DNA from 3 places in the Streptomyces sp. NPDC006512 genome. Region 3 is predicted to be linked to each of the others. Evidence: riboswitches for the same ligand, from Rfam matches in the RefSeq annotation. Region 3 holds a riboswitch; each other region holds the start of a gene.

Region 1 (3,265 bases), on a different contig from region 3:
CGGACTCGGCCGGACCGGTGATTTCTACGCGTACCAACACGAGCCGGGCGTCGAGCCCGATCTGGTGTGCGTGGCCAAGGCCCTGTCGGGCGGCTACGTGCCGGTCGGCGCGACCCTGGGCAAGGACTGGATCTTCCAGCGCGTGTACTCGTCGATGGACCGCGTGCTCGTCCACTCGGCGAGCTTCGGGTCCAACGCGCAGGCGATGGCGGCGGGCCTGGCGGTGCTGAGCGTCATGGACGACGAGCAGCTGACCGCCAACGCGCGGGCCATGGGCGACCTGTTGCGCGGGCGGCTCGCCGCGCTCGTGGACGAGTACGAGCTGCTGCACGAGGTGCGCGGGCGCGGGCTGATGATCGGCATCGAGTTCGGCCGGCCCTCCTCGCTCGGCCTGCGCAGCCGCTGGGCGATGCTCCAGGCGGCCCGCAAGGGGCTGTTCGCGCAGATGGTCGTGGTGCCGCTGCTGCGCAAGCACCGGATCCTCACCCAGGTCTCCGGAGACCACCTGGAGGTCATCAAGCTCATCCCGCCGCTGATCGTGGACGAGCGGGACGTGGACCGGTTCGTCGGGGCCTTCCGCGAGGTCATGGACGAGGCGCACGGCGGGGGCTCCCTCATGTGGGACTTCGGCCGGACGCTGGTGAAGCAGGCCGTCGGCAACCGCTGACGGCCCGCCGGTCACCCCCTACGGTTCCAGCAGCCGCTCCCGCAGCCGGAACAGGGTCTCGGGCGCGAGCCCGAGACCCTCGGCGAGGTAGCGGTCCACCCCGCCCCACTCCTCCTCGATGGTGGCGTACGCCGCCTCCAGGTACTCGGCGCGCGCGTCGAAGAGCGGCGCCAGCAGCTCCATCACCTCGGGCGAGCGGGCCTCGGCCGCGTCGCTGCCCCGGCGCACCCGGTAGCGGCGGTGCGGGGCGTTCGACTCCAGGTAGTCCGCCACGATCGCCCCGCGCTCGACGCCGAGGGCCAGCAGCGTGACGGCGATCGACAGGCCGGCCCGGTCCTTGCCCGCCGCGCAGTGCATCAGCGCCGGCACGCTGTCCTCGGCCAGGGCGTGCACGACCCGGCCGTGCTCCGCGGTGCGCGTACGGATCATCGTGCGGTACGAGTTCGCCATGCGGGCGGCCGCCCTGCCCTCGCCGAGCACGGACCGCAGCTGGGCCAGGTCGCCGTCGCGGACCATCTTCCAGAACTCCCGTCCGTCGGCCGGATCGGACAGCGGGATGTTCACGTAGCGCACCCCCGGCAGCACCACGTCCGGCCCCTCCAGGGCGTGGTCGGCGCGGTTGCGGAAGTCGAAGACGGTGTGGAGGCCGAGCGAAGCGAGGAACTCTGCTCCGGTTTCGGTGGCATGCGCGAGATGTCCGCTTCGGAAGAGTCGTCCCGACCTGACCCTCCGTCCGTCGACGGTCGGCAACCCGCCCACGTCACGGAAATTACGCACTCCCGTCAGCTCCGGTTCAGGTTCGGGCCGCGCCGGAAGGGGCTGGGGTATCTGCTGGGTCACGGGTACTCCTCCGCGTCGCTGGGGTGTCCGAATTACGCCGGTTGGGAACAACTTGCCATACGTGGAGGCGAGATCGCGCCAGGCCCCGTGAGCCAGATCATACGGTGACCGTCTGTGCCCGATCGCGAAATCCGAATTCCCATGCCAGGGCCGTTGTTGGTGGTTCGGAATGGACAGAGGGTGACCGGAATTCCGTCGGTCCCTCATACCTGCGATTCCGTCAGGGAATTCGTGGCTTGTTGCCTGCGGACCCGCTCGATTACCTTCACGACCGATCCGGGTGGACCGCCTAATCCTGCCGCCGCCCGGGAACCGCACCCGACTATCGACGCGCGCGGCAGGAGCGGGGGAACCAGGTAGGCCGCCGGACCGGATCCTTCTTCCGGGACGGCTCGGGGTGAAGCCGGACACGTCCCCGACGTGCACGGCCGGACATCTCCAGTCCGAACCCGACAGCTCACCTCGCAGGCGACGGAGAGGAATTCGCCATGCCCGGAAAGGGTAAGCACCGCCGCCCGAAGTCCCGCTCCATGTCACGTGGTTTCGCCGCCGCGGGCACCGGCGGCGCGGCCCTCGCGCTGCCGCTGATGGGTGCCACCGGCGCCCAGGCCGCGGCCCCCTCGACGGCCCCGGCCGCCGTCCCCGCGCAGGCCCCGCAGGCTCCGGCCGCCGTCCAGGCCGCACCGGCCGCGGCTCCCGCCGCCGCGCCGACGGTCTACACGGTCGTCTCCGGCGACTACCTGTCGAAGATCGCCGCCGAGCGTCACCTCACCGGCGGCTGGGAGCAGCTCTACGCCGACAACCGCGAGGCGGTCGGCGCCGACCCCTCCCTCATCCACCCCGGTCTGAAGCTGACCCTCGGCGCCCCGGGCGCGAAGTCCGGCGCGCCGGCCCCCGCGAAGGAGCAGGCGGCGCCCCCGGCTTCGGCGCAGGGCTCCGGCTCCGAGGCGGGCTCCGGTGACCGCCCCGCCAAGACCGAGCGCTCCTCGAGCCGTCCTGCGGCGTCCGGCGAGGACTCCTCCGCCCGCGCCAAGGCGCCCAAGAAGTCCGCGCCGGAACAGAAGGCCCCCGCCGCCGGGCAGGCCGAGCAGTCCGCGCCCTCGAAGAGCGCCGGATTCGTGGCGCCCGTCGGCGGCGGCGTCTCCACCGCGTACCGCATGGGCGGCAGCATGTGGTCCTCCGGCTACCACACCGGCGTCGACTTCATGGCGAGCACCGGCACCACCGTCAAGGCCGTCGGCGCGGGCACCGTCGTCTCCGCCGGCTCCGGCGGTTCGTACGGCAACGAGGTCGTCATCAAGCACGCCGACGGCAAGTACTCCCAGTACGCGCACCTCTCCTCGCTGTCCGTCTCGGCCGGGCAGACCGTCACCGCCGGCCAGCGCGTCGGCCTCTCCGGCGCGACCGGCAACGTGACCGGCCCGCACCTCCACTTCGAGATCCGCACCGGTCCTTCCTACGGCTCGGACATCGACCCGCTGGCCTACCTCCGGTCGAAGGGCGTCAGCCTCTGACGGCAGCCGCCGCCGGGCACGGACGCTCGTGGGGCCGGGACCCGAGGGGGGTCCCGGCCCCACGTGTACTTATTCCTTATCTCCCGCGTGGTATAGATCACGGTCCGTCAACCCCTCATTACGTTGGCGTAGGTTGGTTGCGGCGGTGAAGGATGTGTTCCCGTGGCAGCGACGACGACGACACTCAAGACCATCGGCTCGTACGCGGCGATCGGGGACAGCTTCACCGAAGGCGTGGGGGACC
Region 2 (3,265 bases), on a different contig from region 3:
TTGTTAATGCCGGCCGCTCGACATGTTTACGGCAGGTTGCAGAGTCCTCACCCGCGGCCGGTGCGCCTCGGCCGCGCGCGCCGCGTGCTGCGCCGTCAGGGCCCTGGCCCGCTCGGCGTCCCCGCGCGCGACGGCGTCCACGATCCCGCCGTGCTCCGCCCAGGACTCCACGGGGCGCACGGGGGCCTCCACCGCGTACATCCAGGCGATCTTGCGCCGGGTCTGGGTCAGCAGGGAGACCAGTCCCGGGCTGCCGGAGGCCTGGGCGAGCGTCTCGTGGAACCAGGCCCCCAGGTCCCGCAGATCCTCCCCCTGGCCCCTGCGGGCCCTCTCCTGGCCCAGCCGGACCAGTCCGCGCAGCACCTTCAGGTGGGCCTCCGTACGGCGGCGGGCGGCCCTGGAGGCCGCCAGGGGCTCCAGCAGCATCCGCAGCTCCAGGAGGTCGGCGGCCTCCTGTTCGGTCGGCTCCGCGACGCAGGCGCCCGCATGGCGGCGCGTGGTGACGAACCCCTCGGACTCCAGGGTGCGCAGCGCCTCGCGGACCGGGACGCGCGAGACCCCGTAGCGGCGGGCGAGCACCTCCTCGGTGAGCCGGCCGCCCGGCCCGAAGAACCCGGAGACGATATCGTCGCGGATCGCTGTGCATACCGCGTGCGCAGGAATACGCAAGACCGGACCTCCGCGTGATTTCGGCTGCCGGCGCCGTCGCCGGAATCGTGACCGTGCTGCGACTCTATTGCAACACACGATAATTTCCGAGGACGGCTGGAAATCCGAAACAATTCACGCCACGCGGGACGCGCCGCGGAACGCGAAGAAGACCCCGGCTCGGTGAGCCGGGGTCTTCTTCGTGGAGCGGGGTGCGGGGCCGCGCGGGTCCGCGTGGATCAGAGGCGCACGCCGTGGCTGCGCAGGTACGCGACCGGGTCGATGTCCGAGCCGTACTGGGCGCCGGTGCGGGCCTCGAAGTGCAGGTGCACGCCGCTGGAGTTGCCGGTGGAGCCGGCGAGGCCGATCTGCTGGCCCGCGGTCACCTGCTGGCCGGCGGAGACGCTCAGCGCGGACATGTGCCCGTACTGGGTGTAGGTGCCGTCGTTGTGGCGGATGACGACGTTGTTGCCGTACGCGCCGCCGTTGCCGGCCTCGACGACCGTGCCGGCGCCGACCGCGCGGATCGTGGTGCCGAGGGAGGCGTGGAAGTCGATGCCCGTGTGGCTGCCGGAGGACCACATGGCGCCGCCCGCACCGTACGAGGTGCTGACGTAGGAGCCGTCGACGGGAGCGACGTAGGTGTTGAGGCGCTTGCGGGCCTCCTCGCGGGCGGCGCGCTCGGCGGCCTCACGCTCGGACTTCGCCTTGGCCTCGGCGGCCTCGGCGGTGCGCTTGGCCTCCGCGGCGCGCTGCTTGGCGTCGGCGGCGGCCTGCGCCTGGGCGGCGACGGCCTCGGCGTCACGCATCTGGGACGCGGCCTGGGCCTCGATGTCGCCCTGGAGGTCGTCCGCGACGACGACCGGGTTCTGGCCGGTGTCCTCCATGGAGGGGCCCGAGTTGTCAGCGGCGAAGGCGGGGGCCGCCAGGGCGCCGACCACGCCCGTGGTGGCGAGGGCGGCTATGCCGGCGTAGCCGGCGGTCTTGCGGCTCAGACGGCTGGAGCCGCGGTGCTTGCCGGAGCCGGTGGGACGACTGCCAAACGCCATGAAGGGGGTGATCCTTTCCTTCCCTCTCGCCTACCGGGTTAGCTGACGGGTTCGGAGCAGGAAGGTCTCCTACGGGCCTCCTCTTGCGAGGCGGTCCGATTCACCCCAGGGACTGTGGGTCCCCGGCTCCCCAGGCTCGCGCCTGACGGGGACTCGGCGATCACTGTCCGGTGCCGCGGATGCGGCGGGCACAACTGACGAACAGCAGGGCCGACGCTAGGCGGATCATCAGTGGATCGCCAAACAGACGAGCCCAATTGTTGCGTACGCCACACCGCATACGAGCAACCACACCACTAAACGGACAAAAGGGGCTCTGATGGATATTCCATCAGAGCCCCTTGAGAATCGGTCAGTTACCGGTCGAGCGGCGGTCGCCCGCCGCTCGATCCCCGGTCACGCACCGGTCAGTTGGTGACGACGCTCACTGCGCCGATCCCCAGCGCCCGCACGGGCTCCGCGATCTGCGCCGCGTCGCCCACCAGGATCGTGACGAGACGGTCCACCGGGAAGGCGCGCACGACGGCCGAAGTCGCCTCCGCCGTACCGGTTTCGGCCAGCCGCGCGTACAGCCGGGCCTGGTAGTCGTCCGGCAGTTCCTGCTCGACCTGGTCGGCCAGCGTGCCCGCCACGGAGGACGCCGTCTCGAACTTCAGCGGGGCCACGCCCACCAGGTTCTGCACCGCCACGTCCCGCTCGGCGTCGGTCAGGCCGCCCTCCGCGAGGGTGCGCAGCACCTTCCAGAGGTCCTCCAGCGCCGGGCCGGTGTTCGGGGTGTCCACCGAGCCGCTGATGGCGAGCATCGAGGCGCCCTTGCCGTCGGCGGTGGAGCGCAGCACCTGCCCGAAGGCGCGGACGCCGTAGGTGTAGCCCTTCTCCTCGCGCAGCACCTTGTCCAGGCGGGAGGTGAGGGTGCCGCCGAGGCAGTACGTGCCGAGCACCTGCGGGGCCCAGACGATGTCGTGGCGGTCCGGGCCGGTCCGGCCGATGAGCAGCTGCGTCTGGACCGCGCCGGGCCGGTCGACGATGACCACGCGGCCGGTGTCGTCGGCGGTCACCGCCGGCACCGGGCGGGGCTCGGCGGTGTCGCCGGTCCAGCCGCCCAGGGTGTCGGCGAGGACGGCGTCCAGGTCGATGCCGGTCAGGTCGCCGACGACCACCGCGGTGGCGGTGGCCGGGCGCACGTGGGCCTCGTAGAAGGCGCGTACGGCCCCGGAGTCGATGCGGGCCACCGTCTCCTCGGTGCCCTGGCGCGGCCGGGACATGCGCAGGGTGGCCGGGAAGAGCTCCTTGGAGAGTTCCTTGGCCGCGCGGCGCTGCGGGTTGGCCAGCTCGTGCGGGATCTCGTCGAGCCGGTTGCGCACCAGGCGGTCCACCTCGCTGTCGGCGAAGGCGGGAGCGCGCAGCGCCTCGGCGAGCAGGCCCAGCGCCTTGTGCAGGCGGGAGGCCGGGACCTCCAGGGAGACCCGCAGACCGGGGTGGTCGGCGTGCGCGTCGAGCGTGGCGCCGCAGCGCTCCAGCTCGGCGGCGAACTCCTCGGCGGAGTGCTTGTCGGTGCCCTCCGACAG
Region 3 (3,265 bases):
CGTTCCCCCTACTGACCTGCGCTGGCGCGGCGGACTCATCATGCGTGGCCTGCGCACGCTTCCGGTCCGCTTCACACCCCGAAACAACTGAGGCCCGGCGGAAGTCCGTCTGATCCCACGTCAGTCACCAGCCGAACTTGTGACAATCGTTCGAAGGCCGCTAGGTTCTGCCGTTACCCCGCCGTTATGCGAAAGGTGCAGCCTCATGCGTTCCGGGAACGGCCGCCACAGACGCCCCCGCCAGGTACCCGCCCTGGTCGTCACCGCCGGAGTCACCGGCTCCGCACTCGCCCTGCCCCTGCTCGCCGCCACGAACGCGAGCGCGGCCGAAACGGCCACCTGGGACAAGGTCGCCGACTGCGAGAGCGGCGGCAGCTGGAGCGCGAACTACGGCAGCGGCGCCTACGGCGGGCTCCAGTTCACGCAGGAGCAGTGGAAGAACGCGGGCGGACTCGCCTACGCCGAGCGTCCGGACCTCGCCAGCCGCTCCCAGCAGATCGCCGTGGGCGAACGGGTGCTGGCCTCCCAGGGCCCCCAGGCATGGCCGCTGTGCGCCGCCTCGGCCGGGCTGACCCAGCAGGGTCCGGCCGCCGCCGTGGACCCGGGCGACCCCAAGCCCGCCGGACCCGTCGCCCCCACCCCGACCCGGGTGGACGACTCGGTGCCCGTCACCGGCTCCGACGCCCCGATCGACTTCGGGGCCCCGACCCCGTCCCCGCAGGGCCCCACGGCCCCGCCGACCGGCCTGCCGGACTACCCGCTGGGTCCCACCAGCGGACTGCCCGTCATGCCCGAGCCCGACGCCCCGGCGCCGTCCACCGGTCCGGCGGTCCCGCCCGCGACCGTGCCGCCGACCACGGCTCCGCCCACCACGGCCCCGACCGCCCCGGCGGACCCGTCGGCCCCGGCCACCCCCACCACCCCGGTGGACCCGACGGCCCCCACGGCCCCGCTCACCCCGGGTGCCACGCCCTCGCCCATGACCTCGCCCACGAGCTCGCCCTCCGGCACGGCCGACGGCGGCGGCAAGCACCGCGGCCCGGCCGCCATCGAGGTGCAGACCGTCTCTGACGCCACGTCGGACCCCTCGTACACCGTGAAGCCCGGCGACAGCCTCACCGCGATCGCGGACGCCAAGGGGCTCAAGGGGGGCTGGAACGAGCTCTACAAGGCCAACGAGCAGGTCATCGGTAAGGACGCGGACCTCATCAAGCCCGGTCAGAACCTGGATCTAACCAAGGAATAGGGGCAGTTCGGTCATCCGGAAAGAGCTGAATGTCCGTTATCGGTAAGTGAGACATGCGTCTCTTCCGGTCAACTGGCGTGTCTCGTTCCGGAACTTCCCCAAACCCACCCCTCACCTGCACAAACGTGCTTTTGAGGAATGCAAGTAGGCCGGTTTCTCCCCGATATCGCACGTTGAACATCGGGGAGAGACCTGTCTACCTTCTGAGTCGCTCGCCACCGCGGGCTCCTTCGACCGCATCGCCGAATCCTGCCGGCGGACGGGGGGAACAGTCGTCGCGCAAGCGCCGAAGGCAGGAGCGGGGGAACCAAGGTAGGCGCCGGGAAAGGCCGTTGAGAGACGGCCGCGTACCGGCTTGGGGTTAAGCCACGTGCTCGACACGTGACCGGGCAACTCATCAGCCCGAACCCGACAGCTCACCTCGAAGGCGTCGGTGAGGAGAAATCCATGCTGCTTTCCGGCAAGGGCAAGCACCGTCGCGGCTCCAAGGCCGTCCGCATCGTCACGCTCGCCGGTGTCGCCGGTGTCGCCGTCGCGGCCCCCCTGATGGCCGCCGGTACCGCCAGCGCCGCCACCGCGTCCGAGTGGGACAAGGTCGCGCAGTGCGAGTCCGGTGGCAACTGGGCCATCAACACGGGCAACGGCTACTACGGCGGTCTGCAGTTCTCGGCCTCCACCTGGGCCGGCTACGGCGGCAAGGCGTACGCCGCGCAGGCCAACCAGGCCAGCAAGGCCCAGCAGATAGCCATCGCCGAGAAGGTCCTCAAGGGCCAGGGCAAGGGCGCCTGGCCGCACTGCGGCGTCGGCCTCTCCAACTCCTCGTACAACGGCGGCGGCTCGACCACCCCCGCCAAGCCGAAGCCCGAGACCAAGCCGGCGAAGCCCGCCCCCGCGAAGCCGGCCACGCCGGCCAAGCCCGCGAAGCCGGCCACCCCGAAGGCCGAGCCGAAGCGCACCGAGGCCCCCGTCTCCCGCTCCGAGCGCGTCGAGACCCCGGCCGCCAAGCCGCAGGCCCCCAAGACCGAGGCCCCGAAGACGGGCAACGGCTCCTACGAGGTCAAGGCCGGCGACACCCTCGGCACCATCGCCCAGGCGAACGGCGTCAAGGGCGGCTGGGAGAAGCTCTTCGAGCTGAACAAGGACATCGTCAAGGACGCGGACCTGATCTTCCCGGGCCAGAAGCTGAAGCTCAGCTGAACTCCGGCGCAACACCGCGTCACCTGATCCACCCGCAGCATCCCCCCGCCCGGCGCGTATCCCCCCACGCGCCGGGCGGCGGCGTGTCCGGGGCCGTTCCCGGCCCGATCCCGGCCCGTTTCCGGACCGATCCGGGCGGCCCCGACGGGTCGAACTCGAATTGATCAAGAGACCTATGTCCTGGAACAGGGGTATTCGGGCCCTTTTTCGTCCCAGGACCCGGGCGGTCGGCCGACCGAGTGCCCGGAGCCGGTTAGGCTCTAGGCGGCAAGGCCATCCCACGGCCTGACACGCCACCGCACACCCAGCGTCACATCCCAGAAGGAGATGCTCGTGCCGTCCATCGACGTCGTCGTAGCCCGGGAAATCCTGGACTCCCGAGGCAACCCCACGGTCGAGGTCGAGGTGGGCCTCGACGATGGCAGCACCGGCCGTGCTGCAGTTCCGTCCGGCGCCTCCACCGGTGCCTTCGAGGCCATCGAGCTCCGTGACGGTGACCCCAACCGTTACTTCGGCAAGGGTGTCGAGAAGGCCGTCCTCGCCGTCATCGAGCAGATCGGCCCGGAGCTCGTCGGCTACGACGCCACCGAGCAGCGCCTGATCGACCAGGCCATGTTCGACCTGGACGCCACCGACAACAAGGGCTCCCTCGGCGCCAACGCCATCCTCGGCGTCTCCCTGGCCGTCGCGCACGCCGCGTCCGAGGCCTCGGACCTGCCGCTCTTCCGTTACCTCGGCGGCCCGAACGCGCACCTGCTGCCCGTTCCGATGATGAACATCCTCAACGGTGGGTCGCACGCCGACTCCAACGTGGACATCCAG

What was found. A riboswitch is a leader RNA that binds a small molecule or an ion and turns the genes downstream of it on or off. The one in region 3 is predicted to bind cyclic di-AMP.
Positions count from the first base shown of each region.
Region 1: linked by a shared signal. The riboswitch ahead of ABZZ17_RS22125 (M23 family metallopeptidase) and the one ahead of ABZZ17_RS37255 (transglycosylase family protein) in region 3 are both predicted to bind cyclic di-AMP.
Region 2: linked by a shared signal. The riboswitch ahead of ABZZ17_RS10970 (M23 family metallopeptidase) and the one ahead of ABZZ17_RS37255 (transglycosylase family protein) in region 3 are both predicted to bind cyclic di-AMP.

Region 1 covers NZ_JBEXPG010000030.1:93,523-96,787, forward strand. The annotation lists gene ABZZ17_RS22115 (aspartate aminotransferase family protein) at 1-667, shown strand, start outside; gene ABZZ17_RS22120 (tyrosine-protein phosphatase) at 686-1,507, opposite strand; cyclic di-AMP (ydaO/yuaA leader) riboswitch at 1,824-1,991, shown strand; gene ABZZ17_RS22125 (M23 family metallopeptidase) at 1,996-3,021, shown strand; gene ABZZ17_RS22130 (SGNH/GDSL hydrolase family protein) at 3,184-3,265, shown strand, end outside.
Region 2 covers NZ_JBEXPG010000011.1:123,262-126,526, reverse strand. The annotation lists gene ABZZ17_RS10975 (GntR family transcriptional regulator) at 4-669, opposite strand; gene ABZZ17_RS10970 (M23 family metallopeptidase) at 888-1,697, opposite strand; cyclic di-AMP (ydaO/yuaA leader) riboswitch at 1,710-1,866, opposite strand; gene ABZZ17_RS10965 (pitrilysin family protein) at 2,105-3,265, opposite strand, start outside.
Region 3 covers NZ_JBEXPG010000089.1:3,022-6,286, reverse strand. The annotation lists gene ABZZ17_RS37265 (cytochrome P450) at 1-91, shown strand, start outside; gene ABZZ17_RS37260 (transglycosylase family protein) at 206-1,246, shown strand; cyclic di-AMP (ydaO/yuaA leader) riboswitch at 1,521-1,691, shown strand; gene ABZZ17_RS37255 (transglycosylase family protein) at 1,694-2,443, shown strand; gene eno (phosphopyruvate hydratase) at 2,771-3,265, shown strand, end outside.